Regions from separate parts of the Priestia sp. SB1 genome, predicted to be linked through region 1. Evidence: riboswitches for the same ligand, from Rfam matches in the RefSeq annotation. Region 1 holds a riboswitch; each other region holds the start of a gene.
What was found. Region 1 has a riboswitch for cyclic di-AMP ahead of WKH56_RS00885 (dicarboxylate/amino acid:cation symporter). Riboswitches for the same ligand answer to the same signal wherever they lie in the genome.
Positions count from the first base shown of each region.

Region 2: it holds a riboswitch for cyclic di-AMP, as region 1 does, so the genes downstream of both, WKH56_RS34225 (cation:dicarboxylate symporter family transporter) here and WKH56_RS00885 (dicarboxylate/amino acid:cation symporter) in region 1, are expected to answer to the same signal.
Region 3: it holds a riboswitch for cyclic di-AMP, as region 1 does, so the genes downstream of both, WKH56_RS00175 (potassium channel family protein) here and WKH56_RS00885 (dicarboxylate/amino acid:cation symporter) in region 1, are expected to answer to the same signal.
Region 4: it holds a riboswitch for cyclic di-AMP, as region 1 does, so the genes downstream of both, kdpF (K(+)-transporting ATPase subunit F) here and WKH56_RS00885 (dicarboxylate/amino acid:cation symporter) in region 1, are expected to answer to the same signal.

Region 1 covers NZ_JBBJSS010000001.1:165,379-167,578, forward strand. The annotation lists gene WKH56_RS00885 (dicarboxylate/amino acid:cation symporter) at 1-973, opposite strand, end outside; cyclic di-AMP (ydaO/yuaA leader) riboswitch at 1,154-1,308, opposite strand; gene WKH56_RS00890 (NAD(P)/FAD-dependent oxidoreductase) at 1,915-2,200, opposite strand, start outside.
Region 2 covers NZ_JBBJSS010000020.1:14,439-16,638, forward strand. The annotation lists gene WKH56_RS34220 (undecaprenyl-diphosphate phosphatase) at 1-779, shown strand, start outside; cyclic di-AMP (ydaO/yuaA leader) riboswitch at 1,053-1,192, shown strand; gene WKH56_RS34225 (cation:dicarboxylate symporter family transporter) at 1,299-2,200, shown strand, end outside.
Region 3 covers NZ_JBBJSS010000001.1:32,395-34,594, reverse strand. The annotation lists gene WKH56_RS00185 (Lrp/AsnC family transcriptional regulator) at 1-257, opposite strand, end outside; gene WKH56_RS00180 (carboxymuconolactone decarboxylase family protein) at 378-836, shown strand; cyclic di-AMP (ydaO/yuaA leader) riboswitch at 952-1,096, shown strand; gene WKH56_RS00175 (potassium channel family protein) at 1,221-1,880, shown strand; gene WKH56_RS00170 (TrkH family potassium uptake protein) at 1,884-2,200, shown strand, end outside.
Region 4 covers NZ_JBBJSS010000005.1:540,707-542,906, forward strand. The annotation lists gene kdpA (potassium-transporting ATPase subunit KdpA) at 1-1,118, opposite strand, end outside; gene kdpF (K(+)-transporting ATPase subunit F) at 1,143-1,229, opposite strand; cyclic di-AMP (ydaO/yuaA leader) riboswitch at 1,521-1,661, opposite strand; gene WKH56_RS21460 (hypothetical protein) at 1,677-1,814, opposite strand; cyclic di-AMP (ydaO/yuaA leader) riboswitch at 1,887-2,029, opposite strand.

The DNA.
Region 1 (2,200 bases):
CCAACGACAGATCAACCCCGTATACTTGCGCAATAAAAATAGTCGCTACACCTTGCATAATTGCCGTTCCATCCATGTTAATAGTTGCACCTAATGGCTGAACAAAACTGCTGATAGACTCGGGGACACGAAGATTTTTTTGCGCCACATTCATTGAAATCGGAAGCGTTGCATTACTGCTTGATGTACTGAATCCAACTGTCATCGCAGGAGCAAACCCCTTAAAAAATTCAATAGGGTTACGTCTGGCCATAAGAGCGACTGATCCCCCATATGTTACGATTGAATGGATGAACAGCGCGAGCACGACTACAATCATGTATAGCCCCATCGCTTTAATTGCCTGCCAGCCTTGACTTCCAACCGCGGTTGCAAGAAGCCCAAATGTTCCGTACGGAGCAAACTTCATCACTAGATTCACAAGGTACATCATCAATTCATTTCCTTGCTCAAGTAAATTGTAAAGTCCTTTTGTTTTACTTCCAAGCATCGTGATACCAAAACCGATAAAGATAGAGAAAACGATAAGTTGAAGCATATTCCCTTCAGCCATCGCTTGAATTGGATTGACTGGAATCATATTTAAGAATGTCTCTCCAACAGGTGGTGCTTTTTCAGCTTCAAAAGAAGCGTTTTGTGTATCAAAAGATCCAAATGTACCCGGTTTAATTGCATACGCTAAAATTAAACCGATAATAATTGCAACGGTTGTTGTCACTAGGAAGTAGGAAACTGTTTTTGCCCCGATTCTTCCTAATTTTTTAGGATCTCCTAAACCTGCTACACCTAACGTGATAGAGAAAAACACAATTGGTACAACAAGCATTTTAATTAAGCTTAAGAAAATTTGGCCAAGCGGTGTAAACAAGTACTTGTCCAGCGGAGCAAAAGCACTTGGAGCAAAAGCATTGATTAACACTCCTACAATAGCGCCAGCAATTAGCGCGATAATAATCTTTGTCGATAGCTTCATCGATTTACCTCCCGTAAATAAATTATATTAGAATGATTCTAACTACCATACTTATTTTACCATGCATTGAGGGCGATAACACTCAAAATATACAATATATTAAAAATTTTCAGATTAATAGTTTAGGAATATTTTTAGCTATACAAAAAACCATGAGAATATCATGGTTTCATAGACCTGTTATTCCCTCACTGAATGCTTACGGAGTTAGCTGTCGGATTCAGGTATGTGAGTTACCCTACTTGATTCATTCAAGATTCACCCCAAGTACATTACGCACAAATATGGGTCCTCCGTTCTCTTATAAAGCAAAAGAGATTAAGCAAATAATTTTCTTTAATATTTTTGCATGATAATAATTGTTACTTTAATTAAAATTCATTTTATATGTTTCTGTCAAGTTTTTATTCAAAAATAATGCATGATTTTATCGTAAAAAGTTGAGAATTGTTATATTTTAAAATATTTACATCATATTTCAATAAACCAAAAACACCTATTTAACAAGACTTACAATCTAATGAATAAAAAATTAATTCAAAAAATAGTTTATAAAGTGAACTTTATTCTCGTTAATATCATTCATAAATATGTATAATTATTCTAATATCCATGTACTTTACTGCTTCCATAAATATTTTACTTATCCAAAAAAAAAAAACTCTTTCCAACTGTTGATTTTATCCTTGTACTGCTTGATATACACTCCCTAAAATTTCACTGACTTTATTGATGCGAAGAAATCGACATTATCAATTCCCCTTATTCTACTTAATTCTGCTCAAGATAGAAGTATAGATTTCCTACTATCTTTTAAAAAAGGAGCGGGTAATTATCATATAAAACTATCGGAGTTGGAGCGGTGCAAGTTCTTTACTTTTTACTTATTCCCTCTCGTTGATTTAACCCATAAAAAAAAGAGGCCGTGACGGCCTCTTTTTTTATACAGTAACAGGTTCAGAACTTGCTTTACGATTCTTTAATTTTCCAACAATGTCACGAGCTACCCACACACCACACGCACTTGCCTGCGCGAGTCCTCGCGTAATACCAGCTCCGTCTCCTCCCACGTATAAACCGGAAATTTCAGTTTCAAACTTATCGTTTAACTTCGGACGGGCGGAGTAAAATTTCGCTTCCACACCGTAAAACAGCGTATGTTCAGATGCTAACCCAGGCGTTACATGATCCAGTGCTTCTGTCATTTCAATTAAGCTTTTCATTGTA
Region 2 (2,200 bases), on a different contig from region 1:
TAACAGAGTTTGCTCCCGTTTCGTCAACTGGGCATATGATTATTGTGGATGACCTGTGGTTAAATTCAAAAGAATTATTTTCATCTCCAGTAGCTAATACATTTAAGATTGTTATTCAGCTAGGGTCGATCTTAGCAGTAGTTGTTATTTTTAAAGATCGTTTTATTAATTTATTAGGATTAGGAAAGAAACCAGCTGCTGCAATTGGACCGACAAATCGCTTAAATTTAATGCAGGTAATTGTTGGTTTGTTACCCGCAGGAGTGTTAGGCCTTTTGTTTGATGATTACATTGATGAACATTTGTTTTCTTTAAATACGGTGCTAATTGGCTTAGTGGTCGGAGCTGTATTAATGATTCTAGCAGATTTGTTTGGACCTAAACGTCCGCGTGTAGAGACGGTGGACCAAATGTCTTATGGACAAGCACTAGGTATAGGACTGTTTCAATGTATTGCTCTTTGGCCAGGTTTTTCTCGTTCAGGCTCAACGATTTCAGGAGGGGTTCTTCTTGGAATGAGCCATAAGGCAGCCGCAGATTTTACATTTATTATGGCAGTGCCAATTATGGCAGGAGCAAGTGGACTTTCATTGGTTAAAAACTGGCAATATTTCACATCAGATGCACTACCGTTTTTTATTGCTGGTTTTATCAGCGCCTTTATTTTTGCGCTTATATCGATTCGCTTTTTCTTAAAATTAATCAACCGCATTAAATTAGTTCCGTTTGCCATTTATCGAATTGTCTTAGCGGCTATTCTATATTTTGTATTTTTATAAAATAAATAAGCGTATTTTATAGCCATTTAAACTTCTGATAAAGACTTAAAAAGCAAGAAAAAGCTATTGCAACATTGCAATAGCTTTTTTGCATAAATATATATTATTGTCTTTTGAAAGCGTTTTATAAACATGGGTATTGACAAAACGTGTCGAAAAATAGTAAATTAATATTTGTGCAGTATAAAGTTAAGTAAAAGTAAGACTTCTGTTTAGTTTTATTGACTGTAAAAAACGTATGACAACGTATAGATCGTTTTAATTTTATAAAAATTGAATAATAAGCTTAATCGTATAGAGCGGGGGAATCATTATCGGCAGTAAAGCTGCCTTGGGGTGAATCCTTACAAAAGGTAGGAAACTCTCAATTCCGAATCCGACAGTTAACCTCGTTTGCTTTATTGAGAGAAAGAGCCCAAAATAGCGTAAGTAAAAGGCTGTTCTTTCTTAAGAATAGTCTTTTTTTGTTTTTTCAGAAAAGTATATACAAATGTCATACATCTTTGGGGAGGTACATCTATGAAAAAAATTCGTTTTGGTTTGGCTACGCAGATTTTTACCGGTTTAATCCTCGGTGTTCTTGTAGGAGTAATTTGGTTTAACGATCCGCGTGTAGTAACATACCTACAGCCGCTGGGAGACCTATTTTTAAGATTAATTAAGATGATTGTTATTCCAATTGTTATCTCAAGCTTAGTCGTTGGAGTTGCAGGAGCAGGTAGCGGTAAACAGGTCGGAAAGCTCGGCGTTAAAACCATTCTCTATTTTGAAATTATTACGACTTTTGCAATTATAATCGGTGTATTGGTTGCTAATATTTTTCATCCAGGGCAAGGTGTAGACATTCATTCAGCACAGAAGAGTGATATTTCACAATACGTTGAAACATCCAAACAGCAAGAAGGAAAGTCAGTGGCTGAAACGTTCTTACACATTGTTCCGACAAACTTTTTCCAGTCAATTGTTGAAGGGGACATGCTAGCAATTATCTTCTTTACAGTATTGTTCGCACTTGGAGTAGCGGCAATTGGAGAAAGAGGAAAGCCTGTTGTTCAATTCTTTGACGGCGTTTCTCACGCAATGTTTCACGTGGTAAACCTAGTAATGAAAGTGGCTCCGATTGGAGTATTTGCTTTAATTGGTGTCACAGTTTCGAAATTCGGTTTAGAGTCACTCCTTTCATTAGGAAAGCTTGTTATCTTAGTTTACTTAGCGTTAATTTTCTTCCTACTTGTTGTATTAGGAGGAATTGCGAAATGGGCAGGAATTAACATTTTCCACTTATTCCGCTATATGAAAGATGAACTGTTGTTAGCATACAGTACATCTAGTTCTGAGACAGTTCTTCCGCGTATTATGGAAAAGCTTGAAAAGATGGGCTGTCCAAAAGCTATCGTATCGTTCGTTGTACCAATTGGTTA
Region 3 (2,200 bases), 130 kb from region 1:
GAAATAAATCTTTTAAAACGCTCGTGCTCTCCGTTTTTCATGGTTACTTCAATAAAACACGAGACGGGCAACTGCAGCTTTTCATAATCAATATCGATTGTATATCCTTTTATAATACCAAAGCTCTCTAGCTGTCTTACTCGCTCTGCCACTGAAGGAGGAGACAGGTTAATTTGTTTTCCTAGCTCTCTTAAGGAAAGACGGCTGTTTTGCTGCAGTGCCTGCAAAATCGATAAATCAATTTCATCAATTTTCAATTGAAAACCTTCTTTCATATTAATGTTTCATTTGATTAGTAACAGCAGATAATATGTTTTATTTGTTATCTGAAATCTCCATTTTTCTTACTATAATAATTAAAAAGGAGTGAGTGAAAAATGGCAAGAGTTTTGTTAACAAACGAAGAGGGAACAAATTTTGAAAAAGCACTGAATTTAATTCCAGATGTAAAAAGGTTGTATGATGAGCTATACGACAAGCTTTGGAACAGTGATATAGTAAAAAGAGAGACTAAGGAAAAAATCAGGCTTTATCTAGCAGGTGTTAACGGCTGTGAGACGTGTATGAGCATGTCATATGTAGGCGATAAGACGCTTAATCAAAAAGTGTTAAGAGAAAAAGAGCTGGAAGAAAAAGATCGACTGCTGTTTCGATTTATAGATGTATACCGAGTGCGTCCAAGGGATTTGACGGATGCTGATATGGATCAATTAAAGAAATTTTACAGTGATACGCAGCTATTAGAGCTTTTGGCTGTTATTAATTTGTTTGATCAATTTCACAAACTGATTGTCAGTTTAGATTTATATGATTTTTGCAGTTTGCAGCGCAAGTGATGTCTTCCCTAAAAATATCTTGACAGACAAAATCCACAGGAGTAAGATAGCTTTCGTGAAGTGAAACGTATCATGAATCGAATCGATTATTCTAAAAAATAGATCATAGACATTTGAATAAAAATCGCTTAATCCATTACGGAGCGGAGGACCCATTATTTACGCACATATTGTGCTCCGGGGTGAATCCTTAAAAAGGTAGGGTTACTCTTAAAACCCGAACCCGACAGCTAACTTCGCAAGCGTTTTGAGGGGGAAGAGTGTGAAAAAACACAGGAGCCTTCCTGTGTTTTTTTGCGCTTTTTTTAAGAAAAACATGTAATTTTTTAGAAAAAGTATAAGCTAAGAGAACACACAGCAGTTGAAGAAAGGAATAAATACATTATGAAAAAACAGTTTGCTGTATTGGGATTAGGTCGTTTTGGAGGCAGTTTGGTTGAAGAGTTTGCTAATTTGGATGTGGATGTGCTCGCTATTGACCGCAATCAGGAGGTAGTAAAGAAATATAGCAACTCAGCTACATATGTCGTGCAAGCGAACGCAATTGATGAAGCTAGCTTAAAAGGGCTAGGCATTCGTAACGTTGATCATGCTCTTATTTCGTTTGGAGACGATATCGAAGCAAGCGTGCTTGCAACGATGCTTTTAAAAGATATGGGCGTTAAGCAAGTATGGGTAAAAGCGGTGAATATGTATCATCAAAAAGTGCTGGAGAAAATAGGAGCGGACAAAGTCATTCACCCTGAGCGCGATATTGCGAAGCGTATTGCTCATCACGTGGTGTCAGAAAAAATCATTGATTACATTGAACTGTCAAAGGATTATAGTATTGTCGAAATTGTCGCTTCTAAAAAGCTTCATAATAAAACGCTGTTTGATTTAAATATCCGTGCCAAGTACGGCTGCAATATTATCGGCTTTCAGCGGAAAGACGGGGAAATGGTGATTTCGCCTACCGCGCATGAAATAATTGAACAAGGAGATATGCTGATTGTTATCGGACATAATCGCGATTTGAACCGTTTTGAAGAAGAAGGAGTTTAACTCATGAAAAAACAAATCATTAAACTAACTCCTCCGCAGCTTCTTGTTTCCATTTTTGGCGGAGGAATTATTATTGGTGCTCTTCTATTGATGATGCCTTTTTCTACTACTGAGCCAATCCGGTGGGTAGACGCCCTTTTTACATCTACTTCCGCTATGACAGTGACCGGCTTAGCCGTCGTAGATACAGGTACGCGTTTTACCGTCATCGGTCAAACGATTATTATGCTGTTAATTCAAATAGGCGGTCTTGGCATTATGTCATTTGCCGTGCTGATTTTCATGATGCTAGGTAAAAAAATTGGATTTAAAGAGCGTAT
Region 4 (2,200 bases), on a different contig from region 1:
GCTCCGACACCGCCAAATACGGTATTTAACAGCATATTTCCAAGCGTTAATAACCCGGTAAGAGGCGTCAGGGTATCGTGCATGGTGTTGACTGCACCTGTTTCACTTGCTGTCGTCACGATGGCGTAAAGCGTCGACATGCCGACACCAAAACGGACTTCTTTCCCTTCCATATAACCGCTCGCTTCATTTAGATGAAAAGCACCAAGTCTTGGATTGCCTCCCCACTCTGTTACAAACGCTGTGCTTAAAATAACGATAAACAGCATACTCATCGCTACAAACAAGATGCGGCCTTGTTTACGCTGTCCAATCATTTTTCCGTACGTAAAAGGAAGGGCTGTTGGCAATAACAGCATAAGGACGATTTGTAATACATTGCTCCACGCATTAGGATTTTCAAATGGATGAGCTGAATTGACACCAAAAAATCCCCCTCCGTTGTTGCCTAGCTCTTTGATTGAAAGAAAAGAAGCAACTGGTCCCCTTGCTATTTGCTGCGTTGCTCCTTCTAATGTATGGGCAGTCACAGTCCCGCTTAACGTTTGAGGGACACCTAAAAACGCAAATAAAATGCCTGTTATAAAAGCGATAGGAAGTAAAATACGCGTAATTGACTTTACAAAGTCAACAAAAAAGTTTCCCATTTCCTTCCCTGCTAGCCCGCGAATAAAAGCGATTGCTACTGCAAGTGCCGTTGCTGGTGCAGCAAACATCATAAATACAACGGCTGCCATTTGCGAGAAATAGGACAAACCGGATTCACCGCTGTAGTGCTGCAAGTTCGTATTTGTCATAAAACTAATGGCCGTGTTAAAAGCAAGAGCCGGATCCATTCCTTTAATGTGGCTTGGGTTAAGCGGCAGTACCTCTTGAAACCGGAAGATAAGATACACTACAAAAATCATAAACGTATTTGTTAACACAAGAGCCAATGCATATTGCTTCCACGTCTGATTATGCCCTTTAATTCCTGCTGCTTTAAACATAACTGTTTCTATCTTTCCTACCAAGCTAGTGTTTTTATCGTTTGAAAACACATTCGCTATATAAATACCTACGGGCTTTGCAATAAGCGCTACAAAAACAAGCAGCAGCGCAACTGATAGTAGAAAAATCCCCACGTTTTATTCCTCCGCTTATTAAAATTGTTCTGGATTTAACAGTACATATACTAAATAAATTAAAACGAGAACTGAAATACCTAACAAAATGAACGACACGTTCACTTCTCCTCTCTTTCGTCTACTACATGAGACGACCAGCAAATAATTCCGTACATAGCAGCTGTTAATATGGCAAGTGTTCCAAGCATGATTATATCCACGTTGCTCCCTCCTGACTTTTTCCTAACAAAAATGATAGCTTCTAAGCTTAGTAACTATTGCTTTACATAAACCATCACGTCCAAGAAAGCTAAAGGCGAGACGTGATGCTATTTTTTTCCACTAAAAAACCGCAGAAGAGAGTTCTCTTCCGCGGTTTAATGCACGACAAATAAGCCGTAATTGACACGAATTTTTTACTCCCAAAACGCTTACGGAGTTAGCTGTCGGATTCGGGTTATGGAAGTAACCCTACTCAGTTAAGAGATTCACCCCTAGTACATACGTACAAAATATTGGGTCCCCCGCTCATAATTGATTAAGCGTATCTTTGTTATTTAATTTTTAGACTTAATAATAGTTTTTACTGCTGCGTTTAAAACTTTGATTAACTAACGTAGACAAATAGCGGTTTGCTAGATCAAAAGATTGCTGATCGCACATGGCCCGATATTCAATCATTTGAATCATTTGCTTAGATAAATGCATCCTGACGCTCCTTTCACCTATATTTTGAAAGGAGCGTACTATCCGCTGTTATAGAAAACGACCACGATTACACCATCCTCTCTCTTAACGCTTACGAAGTTAGCTGACGGGTTCGGGTCAAGAAAGTAACCCTACTCAATTAAGAGATTCACCCCTGATAATTGGGTCCTCCGCTCTTTCCTTCTCTTTCAGAAAAGACTCAGCGTTTCACAGTGGAACGTTTCATGAGAGTAATCTTACTCCTGTTAAAATTTACTGTCAACAACATTTTTTGAAATTTTAAAAGCTTTATTTTTCTATGTTTATTCATTATTTTAAAATAATAGATTCAAAAAAAACGAACCACTAATCAAATACCTTGATCAATGGTTCGTTTTTCACTTTGG